3 regions of the Paenibacillus azoreducens genome follow, and region 2 is predicted to be linked to each of the others. Evidence: riboswitches for the same ligand, from Rfam matches in the RefSeq annotation. Region 2 holds a riboswitch; each other region holds the start of a gene.
The links. A riboswitch is a leader RNA that binds a small molecule or an ion and turns the genes downstream of it on or off. The one in region 2 is predicted to bind cyclic di-GMP.
Positions count from the first base shown of each region.

Region 1: another riboswitch for cyclic di-GMP. It lies ahead of L6442_RS01430 (S-layer homology domain-containing protein); the one in region 2 lies ahead of L6442_RS30330 (non-ribosomal peptide synthetase).
Region 3: another riboswitch for cyclic di-GMP. It lies ahead of L6442_RS33160 (PEP-utilizing enzyme); the one in region 2 lies ahead of L6442_RS30330 (non-ribosomal peptide synthetase).

Region 1 is NZ_AP025343.1:304,367-308,514, forward strand. Features, by position in the region: gene L6442_RS01425 (nSTAND1 domain-containing NTPase) at 1-1,354, shown strand, start outside; cyclic di-GMP riboswitch class I at 1,659-1,747, shown strand; gene L6442_RS01430 (S-layer homology domain-containing protein) at 1,817-4,148, shown strand, end outside.
Region 2 is NZ_AP025343.1:6,747,308-6,751,455, reverse strand. Features, by position in the region: partial or broken gene L6442_RS33235 (MFS transporter) at 1-335, shown strand, start outside; gene L6442_RS33230 (MFS transporter) at 447-1,343, shown strand; gene L6442_RS30340 (hypothetical protein) at 1,486-1,641, shown strand; gene L6442_RS30335 (4'-phosphopantetheinyl transferase family protein) at 1,680-2,393, shown strand; cyclic di-GMP riboswitch class I at 2,577-2,664, shown strand; gene L6442_RS30330 (non-ribosomal peptide synthetase) at 2,983-4,148, shown strand, end outside.
Region 3 is NZ_AP025343.1:4,576,250-4,580,397, reverse strand. Features, by position in the region: gene L6442_RS20150 (radical SAM/SPASM domain-containing protein) at 1-436, shown strand, start outside; gene L6442_RS20145 (fibronectin type III domain-containing protein) at 504-950, shown strand; gene L6442_RS20140 (hypothetical protein) at 1,158-1,418, shown strand; gene L6442_RS20135 (fibronectin type III domain-containing protein) at 1,387-1,821, shown strand; cyclic di-GMP riboswitch class I at 1,868-1,955, shown strand; gene L6442_RS33160 (PEP-utilizing enzyme) at 2,186-2,299, shown strand; gene L6442_RS20130 (MDR family MFS transporter) at 2,534-3,985, shown strand; gene L6442_RS20125 (FAD-dependent oxidoreductase) at 4,087-4,148, shown strand, end outside.

The sequences.
Region 1 (4,148 bases), 870 kb from region 2:
GAAGCTGCAGCCGATGGTGGATGTTCTAACGGTCCTACCCGAAGCCAATCAGGAGATGCTGTCCCGTTTGACCGGCAGGACGGTCACTACGCAGCAGTTTCGCGAGCTGGCCGGACTATCCTTCGTTCGTTCCGGAACTGGGGGGCTGGCGCTGCATGACGTTGCCAGAATGCATCTGCTGAAGGACTTCCGGCAGCGGGAACCGAAGCGGCTTCTTGAGCTGCAGTGCTCCTCGGCACAGCTGCTGTATGGGAAGTTCCAGCGTGCGGACCGCAAGCAGCGCCGCGGAATCGCGTCGCAAATGCTGATGCTGAGCAAGGAGCTCCTATCTCCCCACAGAGGGTATGCGGATTTTTCGGGCGATTCGATCCCTCCTCTTGAGCAGCCTAACGCTGCGGACCTGCCCAATCTGCACCAGATGCTGGAAGAATGGTGCGTTTACAGCGTCGATCCTCATATGAACCGGTCCTACCATGATTTTCTGGATGAGCTTGCCGACCGCTTTCCCGAAAGCATCGCGATTGTACGCGATAGCCAAGGACGGCCCGCCGGCATGTTTATCATTGTACTGGTCTATTATGAAACGGGTTTGCTCCTTCAGCGTTATTTTCCGAATGAATTGTCGGAATGCTTCACGGAAGAGGAATGGAAATGCGAGCCTGACAAGGCAGATACATACTTCCCGGTATTGACCGCCGCTACGAATTCGATGTCGGGTTATTCGAAGGAAGAGATCATCGGGCTCTTAATGCTGGATCATTTGTCCCTGCTTGGGGATGGAAGCCGGGCCATTCTCGTTGCTACCAACGATGTCCTAAAGCAGCAGCTGCGCGGTATCGGTTTCCGCATCCGGCCGACGGCCACCCGAAATTGCGACGTATCATGGGCGGAAGCCCATATATTGGAACTCGACCTCCGCGAGGGGAATTTTGGAGATTGGGTGCTTTCGTTTTTTAAAGGAAGCGGGGAGATGGAGAGCGTTATGATGGATGTCTTCCACGCGTTGAGCCCAGGCGATCAAGAACGGCAATTAAGAAAAATACTTCTGTCGCTGCATGATCCGGTGGAACTGGAGAAATATGCGGGTGCATTTCCTGGCGTGGGCAGCGGCATCGATTTACAGCGGTTCATGCTCCGGTTAATGAAAATATCCGGGGAAGCCGGGCTGACGGAAGAATACGGTTCCCTTTTATACGCCGCTTATTGGCAGCACGCCGGTAATTCGGATGCCGCAGCGTTGGAGTGCAGCATGAGCAGGGCGACCTTCTATCGCTATCTGAAAAAAGCGATTGCCAATTTTGCCCGGGTGCTGGCGGCACAGCTTCAAAATAGCGCCATGGAACCTGAACATTAGGATATCTTGAGAGTACAGGAAAAATGAGACTGATTTGAGACGGGAACGGAAGAAGATCATGCTAAAATGAATGAGTCGATGCTGATCTTCATGATTACATATTCGATGCCTGGAAGTTAGACTTGCTCGGGGTGCCTAATGATGGAAGCAAAAGGGGGACCGAAAAAGTTTTTTTATTGGTGCGTATTTTGGTGATTGACAACGCATTTTGATTGGTTTATATTGATCGACAGTTCCTATATACTAACTTTTGGTAGATCCATGGACAGGGATTAAGATTACGCACATCTGCAATAACGACAATTTTATATTTTGGCACACTAATCGAAAGGTTAGCTCGCAAAGCCTTGGAGTCTAACAGTCTTTATGACTTATGATCGTCCGGTTGCAATTAATATCGTTAATGCAGCCGGGCTTTTTTGTGTTCCGGGGAACTTAAACCAAAAAATCAAGGAGGAAGAGATGAAGCGGGGTTTAAAACTTGTAGTATCATGGCTGTTCATATTGACGGTGTTCACAGGATTCATTCCAGGCAATCTATTCTTAAGCCGGGTATCCGCAGCATCAAACGAGCTTATCTGGCCGAATCCCGGAGCAGTCAATCTGACCAAGACGGCCGATCCTGCAGGGAAAGGTCAATGGAATATCACGTTGACTGTTGAAGGAAAGAACATTAAAACGACCTCGGATGTCGTGCTGGTCATCGACCGGTCCGGAAGTATGGACAAATCGGGCCGGATGACCAATGCCAAGTCAGCGGCGAACAAGTTTATCGATAATCTGCTGATCAAAGATTCGACGACGAGAATCGCAGTCGTGACTTTCGATAAGACGGCGAGTGAAAAATCCTCCTTTGTTGAATTCGGACAGAAGGACAGGTTAAAGAACGTAATCAAAGAAATCACTGTCAGCGGAGAAGGCACCAACATTCAGGCGGGATTGAATAAAGCACGCATGATGCTGGCGGGAAGCCAGGCGCAAAATAAGGTTATCGTGTTATTAAGCGACGGCGCGCCGACTTACAGTTACAAGGCGTCGCATGCAGCGGCCTTTGGCTGGCCGGACAAAAAGTTTGACTTTACCTTGTACGATTTCGATTATAATGACAATCAGATTCTCGGTAACGGCAAGGATTACAAACTGGATGAAGGATTTTTTGGAATAGGCCGCCAGGTATATACCGTTAACGGCAAAAACGTAACAAACAATGGTATTGCATCCTTATCGGAAGCCAAACTTGCCTGGGACGGGGGCATAGGCATTTACTCGATCGGTCTTGAAGTCGGAAAAGACGCCGACGCCAAATACGTGCTGAACAGCGCCCAGAACAAAGGTTATTATTCATCCAGCAGCGCGGATTTGAGCAAGGTATTCTCCGAGCTGTCAGGTCAGATTTCCTACGCTGCCCAGAAAGCTGTCGTCACCGATCCCATGGGCGAGATGTTCAACAAGGTCGGCGAACCGAAGGTTTCGCAAGGAACCATTGCTTGGGACGACAAAACGGAAACCTTCACATGGAACGTCGGCAGCATTATGGAGGGTTCTCCGGCTACTTTGACCTACAAGGTCGAAATGGATCCGAAGAAACATCCTGATCCGGATACGTTGTATCCGACCAATGGAACCACAACCATAAACTATACTGACATTAATAAGGATAATGTTACGAAGAACTTCGAAGTACCGAAGGTGAACTTTGGTAAAGGGTCCATTACCATAAAAGGCTATCGAGTGAATGCAGATGGTCAGCCGGTCAATGCCGAAGGCGTGGTTGTCGAAAAAGCCGAGCTTGCGCAGCAATTGTACAATCAGCCGTTCAAGCAGGACGGGAAGGAATCGCTGGATATCAATAAAACGTATTCCGTGGCGGCTCCTAACGTCGAAGGTTATCAGCTCGAAGTAGGCGACAATCCTACCAAAGTGAACTTGACTATAGATAAACCGACCCCAACGGTCTGGTTCGGGTTCATGGAGGCTGCCGAGCAGCATGTAGCGGTCAAGTATTTAGAAAAAGGAACGAATAAAGTACTGGCTGAACCGTCGGAAGCAAAGGGCATTAAGGGACAGCAAATTCTGCTTGAAGCGAAGAAAATCAATGGGTTTACCGCCGAAAAGGAAAGCGACAAGTATACCTTTACGGGCAAAGAAGGCCAGGAGTATGCATTCTACTATACTGCCGACAAGCAAACGGTGACCGTCAAATACCTGGAGAAGAGTACCGGGAAGCCGCTTAAAGATCCTGTCACTGTAGATGGCTTTACAGGCAAGGCCGTCATGATCGATGCTCCTGCCATTTCGGGTTACGCGCCTGAGGAGTCAAGCATAAACTACACGTTTATCGCAAAAGATGGCCAGGAATTGATCATCTATTATCAAGCCGTCGGGCAGCAGGTAAGGGTGCAGCATTTGCTGGAAGGCACAGAGAAAGAATTGGCTGAGCCAACGATCCAAAAAGGCCATGCCGGCGATAAAGTAAATGTGGCGCTGCCGCTTCCGGGTTACACTCCGGTCAAGGATACCGGGACGTATACGTTCACAGCGGATGAAAAGCAGACCCATACCGTGTACTACACGGCAGATAAACAAACGGTATCCATCCGTTATGTGGACCAAGCCACAAATGAAGAAATTCAGGATCGAGCGACCAAGGAAGGCGTGACGGGTCAAGTCATAACGCTGATTGCTCCTCCGATTGCAGGTTATACGCCAGTAGAAGCCGAGGGCAAGTACACGTTCACTGCAGAACAAGAAGGCCAACAGTATACATTCTACTACACAGCTGAAAAGCCGGGAG
Region 2 (4,148 bases):
CCGATTTTCGGCAAGTTATCCGATATGTATGGCAGAAAAAGATTTTTTGTCTTCGGCATCGTCGTGTTTCTGATTGGCTCGATGCTCTGCGGTACGGCCCACAGCATTGCGGAGCTGAGCATCTACCGCGCGATCCAGGGCATTGGGGGCGGCGCGCTTATCCCGATTACTTTACGATCATTTTTGACATTTTTCCACCGGAGCTGCGGGGCAAAATGTCAGGAATGTTCGGCGCGGTTTTTGGCGTAGCGAATCTTTTCGGGCCGTTAATGGGCGCTTATATTACGGATTTCTGGCATTGGCGCTGGATTTTCTATATTAATGTTCCGCTTGGGCTTATCGCGTTTTTGCTTGTCGTGTTCTTTTACCGCGAATCGCATGAGCATTCCAAACAGAAAATCGATATCTGGGGAGCGGCCACGCTTGTGGGGGCCGTTGTCAGCCTGATGTTTGCGCTGGAGCTCGGGGGCAATAAATATGCCTGGGATTCGTTTATTATTATGGGATTGTTTGCAGCGTTTGCCCTGCTGTTTATCGTCTTCCTGCTTGTGGAGAGAAGGGCGGCGGAGCCTATAATATCGTATGGGATGTTCCGGAAAAGGCTGTTCGCCGCGAGCAGCGCCGCAGCACTGTTTTATGGAGCGGCGTTTATTACGGCAGCGGTTTATATTCCGATCTTCGTACAAGGGGTTATGGGTGGAAGTGCGACAAACTCCGGATTAATCCTGCTTCCGCTGACGCTTAGCTCCGTGGTTGCTTCACAGGTAGGCGGCATGTTATCCTCCAAAATGTCGTTCCGCAGAATCATGATCTTTTCGGCTGTTGTATTTTTGCTGGGTATGTTTTTGCTGGCGACAATTACGCCGGATACTTCCAGGATTATCCTTTCCGTGTATATGATGATAACCGGATTTGGCATCGGCTTCTCCTTTTCCGTGCTGAGCATGTCGGCGATTCAGGGCATGGAGATGCGGCAGCGGGGATCGGCTAACTCGACGATTTCGTTTCTGCGTTCGCTGGGGATGACGATCGGGATTACGATTTTCGGCATCATTCAGCGTAATGATTTCAAAGGACAACTAACGGAAAAACTGGGCGCAGCAAGCCGGAACATGCCGGCAGGCGCCGACCCGCAGCACATGCTGACCCCGGAGGCAAGGGAGCTGATTCCGCCGCAGGTGATGGAAAAGATTAGTTCAGCATTATCTCTATCCGTGGATCATACTTTTTTATGGGCGCTGATCCCGGTCTTCTTCGCGCTGGTGTCGGTATCTATGATGGGTGCGGGACGCATGCAATTTGCCCAAGGGCCTTCGGCAGCCCCAAAGCAGAAACGAGCTTAGAATAAAAGCCATTTCATCCCGGCCTTCAGACAACGGGTAATAGTAGGCATATGAACCGCAAAATGACGGACAGAATCGGGCGCGGATAAAAGGATTTTTTGCGGGGATGCTGAATAAATATCCGGCAAGGAGGCTGATTTTCATGAAAGTCATCATTACCCAAGCGGAAGCGGTTGAGAAGGGAATATGGATTGACGTAATGAAGATGTTCGGTGTATATAACGAGGATGAGGTGTGGCCGAACGAGGAGTATATTTTAACTGAGGAGCAGGCCCGCAAGCTCGGGTTGATTCTGTAACCGAAGAGGGCCTTTTCCCAAAAAAAAGGGTGGCGGACATGGCGCTAATTTATGCCGTGAAACTTGTGGATGAGTACGACCGGGCCGTTTTCAAGCAGGCGCTTGAGAATTTGCCCGTGGATGTCAGAAATAAAGCGGCCAGATACCGAAAAGAAGCGGATGCGGTCCGCGAAATCGTTTCGGCGGTTTTGAAGCGGATTGTCGCCTGCCAAGTGAATGGTATCGGGCTTCATAGGGTGGAATTTCTCAGGGATGGTTATGGCAAACCATCCCTGAAGGAATTTCCGGACTTCCATTTTAACGTATCCCACTCCCATGCATGGGTCGTATGTGCCGTCAGCGCTGAAGGACCTGTCGGGATCGACATCGAGATGATCGGGAAAGCGGAAGAGGGAGTAGCCCGAATGTGTCTAACGCCGAAGGAGCTGCATGAATGGTTCGGCCAGCCTAAGGATCAAAGGGATACATATTTTTTAAAGTTATGGACGTTGAAGGAGAGTTACGTGAAAGCAACGGGGAAAGGTCTGGCTGAAAACTTGTCCTCGCTTGAAACGATAAAGGAGGGGGAAAGTTTTCGCATGGCCCGGCAAGGATTAGTAGATACGGATCGTTCCCTTAGAATGGTTTCGTTTGATCCAGCCTATCAAATGGCCATTTGCACAGCGGTACAAGATATACCAATCAACCGGGTAGACATGTCCATGAACGAGCTTATGCTCGGCTTCATCGGTCTGCAAAGTGGGTCACGCTGAGCGTTTTACATTATATTCCATAACAATGATATACAGTGAAATTTCACTTAAATTCGGGATGTAGACACTTTTATTACCTCTTTATGGAAAAAATCCACCTGTACTTTTTGCATCATCATGATATATATTAGAAGATGGATTGAAGTGTTGGTCCAAGTTATATCAGAATATCTGCACAATGAAAACTCCAAAAGGTAAACCTATCGAAAGATAGGGACACAAAGCTAAAGGGGCTAAAGACGGGTTTGCGTCATGCCAGCCAGCTGCCGAAAGATGTTTTTCGCAATTACGCAACTCTACTCTCGGTAAGTAGAGTTTTTTGTTATGATTATAGAATTTTTACATTTCAGCGGAGCTTGAAAATTCTATAATCGCAAGAAACCGCTAAACGCGGTCTTTCTTCATTGGAAGTGCGTCGATAGACGTTTTTGTTTAGATATAAGAAAGTATAGACATCAAGAGCCTGCGTCCTTATATCGCAAGAAAAACTACCGCTAAACGCGGTCTTTCTTCATTGGAAGTGCGTCGATCGATGTTTTTGTTATGCTCGGTCTATTTAACAACTATGATGATGCAAAGGAAGATGTACATGTCGGAGTTAACAAAGGAAAGATCTGCTGTGGAGAAATGGAAAGAATATATGAAACCGTTGGAAGAACGCACGATCCTGAGGACCCGCTCAGGGAAGGATGCGCCCCGGCTGCAAAAATTCAAGTATGCCTGGCCGGACGGGCTGGGTCTGAAAATTCAGCAAGCTTGCGAAACGGCGCAAATTGCTCCAAATGAACTGCTGGGCGCTGCCTGGGGCATGCTCCTCGTAAAGTATTTGCGGAAAGAAGAGGTGGCTTTTGCCGCGATCGGCTCTGCAGACCAAGCATATCCGTTGATCATGACGGCCCAAGGAACGACGCCGCTTCGGGCGTTGGTACAACAAACCGCTTCCGTCATGTCCGAACATGCTCATCAGGCTGTGAGCCTGCAAGAGGTTTCGGAAGTTTGCGGGCTGGCGGGCACAGCTCCGGTTTGCAATACCGCCATCCTGTTCGGGGAAGCGGTGCCGCACGAAGAACTGCTGGGTAAGCTGGATGCTGCGGTGAAATTATGCGATAACAACGAGGGCGGGCTGGAGATTTTGTACTCGGCAAATGCCTTTTCGGATCATTTTATCAGCCGCATGTGCCTTCACCTGCAAGCCATCGTGACAGAGTGGCTGTCGAATCCGGATGCCGCGATCGGCGGGTTCAGCTTGATTTCACAAGAAGAGGCGGATTTGCTGTCCAAGTGGAACAGCACTGGGGAGCCGGTGGATCTGAACCGCACTATTCACGGGATGTTTGAGGATCAAGTACAGAAGACTCCCGATAACGTTGCAGTCGTCTATCGTGATGAATCACTGACATACAAGGAACTGAATGCAAGGGCTGATAAACTTGCTGGCGAACTGATCCGTAAAGGGGCGAGCCGGGGACATATCGTCGGCATTATTGCGACGCCATCTCTGGAGATGATTATCGGTACGCTCGCGATTCTGAAAACAGGCGCCGCATACTTGCCTATCGACCCGGCGTATCCGGCTGAACGAATCCTGTACATGCTGGAAGACAGCGGGACGGAATTGCTTGTGACCGAGCCAAAAGTGGAGCTTGGCGAAGACGTCCGCTTTAAAGGTGAAATCATATGCGCGGCAGCGGGTTCGGACATTTCGGCTCCTTTAGTTGAGGAGGCGGGGCTGAAGCACGGAGAGGGAGTTCAGGC
Region 3 (4,148 bases), 2.2 Mb from region 2:
GCCCGGAAAAGGCATTAAAATTGCGGACCGGATATACATCAATATGGACCATGAATTCGAATGGCCCGACTTGAATGCGGAAGAGGACTTTAGTCCGGGTTTCTGCCATGGTATGCGCAGCCAGGCCGGGGTGCTGGCGGATGGTACTGTCATCCCGTGCTGCCTGGACGGGGAAGGCGTCATTAATTTGGGCAATATTCATCGGCAGCCGTTTAAGGAAATCATTGAAAGCGAACGGGCCGTGAATATCGTTGAAGGCTTTTCGCGCCGTGAGGCGGTGGAAGAGCTTTGCCGGAAATGCGGGTACCGGAAACGGTTCAACTATAAGGCGAACGGATTTGCCGAGGAATCCTCTTCCGAGCCGAGGACAAGAACTTGTACCGATTACCGCAATGGACAAGAACTTGATCCGATTACCGATTTGACACATATCTAATTATAATTCGTCAGCTCTTTCATTTACCTAAAGAGGGCAGCATTCCTATTATGAAGAAATACGAGGATTGAGAAATAAAAAGACTCAACAAAAGCCAGTGGCTCCAGTTCTGAGTGTTGTCTCTGCGGATGAGACAACTGCAAAGCTTGAGTGGACACTACCTAGTGGATCCGCTTTGACCGATGGGTATTACTACAGGTTAAAAAATCTCACCAATGGGCAAGTGTTTGATATTCAATATCCAGACAGCACATACATCGACACCACGCTTGCCGGCGGTCAGAGATTCGAGTACCAGGTGCAGGCCGTTAACCATGTTGGGGAGTCAGAATGGAGCAATACCGTACGAGTCACCATTTCTCCGGTTGAGTCAGCGACATCTTACCGGATCGTGGCCCAAAATAATACAACGCAGCAAGAGGTCTTTAATTCAGTTGTCAATGACACCTTCTCACCAGTTACCTCGCTAGGGCCGGGCACGCTTTACGATACACTAGCCATGCGTAAAACCTAATATAAAGCGTCAGGAACTAAAGGGCGCACGAAAAAGTTTAAACTTTATCCAGAATTGGGTCTTCCCAAGCCAAAAAAAATTCTCCTAATGTGAAAGTGTGGCACATGTTATCCATCACACTCACAAAAGGAGAACTCCCAATGGATGGTGTTGCCGGTGAAGAGCTTCTTTGCGCGGTGTTTTCAGTTTTCATGTTAGGTTGTTTGCATGGCTAGTGTTTACGATATTGTTACTTCGGCAATTAATGAGAACGGAGAAGGAAAAACGGTTCACACCGGATTTTTAACTCTACCGGACCAGCCGGGTGTATTTACCCATCTGCAAATTGGGGAGAGAACTATCGATCTAGCATGGAATCGAGTCGAAACAGCGATTGGTTACTTGCTTGATCGAGAGCTTGAAAATATATATTCCGGAGATGATACTCATTACCAGGATGCCGGATTGGAATCTTGGATCGCCTTATAACTACCGCGTAGCTGCAGAAAACGATACGGGAGAAGGGGAATATTCGGAGCTTCATGATATTTGGACGCTGCCGAGTGAGCCTGACTCTTTTGACGTAGCAGAAGTAACCACCACCGAAATAACAGCCCATTGGTCGTCGGTACCCGGAGAGGAAGGATATGTCTTCCTCGTTAATGGAGAAGAAACGGAACAACTTCCAACAGGTTCTACGGAATATACAATAACCAGCTTAACCGCAGGCACCACCTATAAGCTTGGGATAAAGGCTGTGAACCGCAGTGGATCCGGAGCAGTGAAAATCTTGTCTGTAACAACACTTCCAGAAGCGCCAGTGGTGGTGGAAGACCCCCGTGGAGGTTCGAGTCCTCTCGACCGCATCACTTTATCAATGATAGGTTTCTGATCTGCTTTTTCTGGCAGAACAGGAACCTTTTTGTTATGTAATATCCTTAAGTAAACGGCAAAGCTGTCGAAAGGCAGTGCACGCAAAGCCCGCAGATCTTCTCACTGCTTAAGTGATGACCGCCGGTTTACTAACCTGCCAAGCACGGCCTATGGGGTCGTGTTTTTATTATTTGTTTGTATAGAAAACTGAGGAGAGCACGATGATATTCGAAGCAGATTTGCAGTGTGTACGAGGGCAAAGTCTGTATCGTGATGAATCCTTCGGAGTTCAAGAAGCTGAGAAAGGGGGATATTCTCGTTTCCACTTATAGCGCGCTGATCTGGACACCTTTATTTAAGATTGCCGGTGCCCTGTTACGAAAATTGGGAGCGCAACCTCCCATGCGGCGATTGTAGCAAGAGAATATAGTATTCCAGCTGTCGTCGCCATTGAGAATGTCACAAATACATTGAAAGTGGAGAGCGGATTAAAGTAGATGGTACGAATGGCATTATTACATGGTAAACATAAGTATGTTACCACAGTTACGCGGAGCGAAGGGCACGAAAAGGAGAAATAAATGAATTGCCGCAGCAGTATGTGTCGAAACTGTCTGCAATTTTAACGAACAGTGTACTTGACGAACGGTGTTCGTGATGGTATAACTGAGATGTTCCTATTGTAGTTCATTAAATGGTTCTTCTAAATTAAACAGAAAGAAGCGTGAAACATGCAGTCAACAAATAATTCAGGGAGTACGCAAGCCGCATTTTCATTGAAACAAATATTGCCGGTGTTGCTTGCTGTGGCTTCTGGGATGTTTCTTGTCATCTTGGATAGCACAATTATGAATGTCGCAGTTCCGAAATTGGTAAGCGCCTTTCATACGAATCTTAGCACCATTCAATGGGTAATTACTGCCTACACGTTGTCATTGTCGGCCGTCATTCCGCTCGCAGGTTGGTTCTCGGACCGTTTCTCACCGAAACGGATGTTTATGACGAGCATCGTGCTGTTCGTTGTCGCTTCTGTGTTATGTGCGCTGGCTCAGACGCCTGAGCAACTGATCCTATTCCGAATCATCCAAGGACTCGGAGGTGGCATGGTTGCTCCAATCGGGATTGCAACAACCTTCTCCATTTCTCCTCCTGACAAGCGAGGTTCAGTAATGGGTATTCTCGGCATTCCGATGCTGCTCGCTCCGATTCTTGGTCCCATTCTGTCGGGCTGGCTCATTGAGTATATGAATTGGCATTGGATATTTCTCATCAATGTGCCTGTTGGTCTAATCGCGCTCTTGATGGCTTGGAGGTATCTGCCTACAGCGAAGCCGCGGCATAACAGTAAGCTAGATGTAGTGGGCGCACTCTTGGCTCCGGTTTCCTTTGCATCGCTTGTGTTCGCAGTTCATCAAGGAGGTGAGAAGGGATGGTCTGATATATGGACGCTTGTTTCGCTTGTATGCGGAATTCTCCTGCTGGCTATATTTATCTGGCATGAACTGCGGCAAAAATATCCGCTTCTGGAGCTTAGGGTGTTCCGCTCTCCTGCATTCGTTCATGGGATTATCGTTGCTTGGCTCAATCAGATCGCATTGTTCGGTAGCATTCTATTATTCCCGCTGTTTTTGCAGCAGGCAAAGGGACTTTCGCCGCTTGAGGCGGGGCTGTATGTCATCCCGCAGGCAATCCTGTCGACGATCGGGATCAACGTCGGTGGTAAGTTGTTTGACCGTTTCGGAGTTCGCCCGGTTGCCTTGATTGGTATTCTGTCCTTATCCGGATCGTTACTTGCCTTGACACAAATTACTGCCCATACCAGTCCGTTGTACATCATGTGCAGCTTTGCCTTCGCAGGGCTTGGCCAGGGCTTAACGTTGATGCAGATCAATACCCATGTGCTCAAGTCGGCTCCGAAGGAATTAGTCAGCCGCGTGACACCGATAACGACTTCTGCCCAGCAAATTATGTCATCTTTCGGTGTAACGATTACGATGGCTTTTCTTTCTGGACAGATTAGAAAACTTCCAGTCGATCATACACTCGATCAGTTAGGGCATGCTTTTGGTTCTACGTTCTGGATTACGTTTGGATTTGCAGTGGCTGCACTTGTGCTCAGTTTATTTTTCGCAAAACGTACCGATACTACAACTGCGCGATCCCAGTCACCTCAATCGAAGTAGCTTTCACTAACGTAAAAGCCCATCTACTGCCTTAAACGAACGGTGTTCCTTAAGAACGTTGTTCGTATAAAATCCCATAATTAAGCTAAGGAGAGATTAAAATGACAACTACTACGAAAAATCAAAAGCATATCGCCATTATCGGAGGCGGCCCAGGTGGACT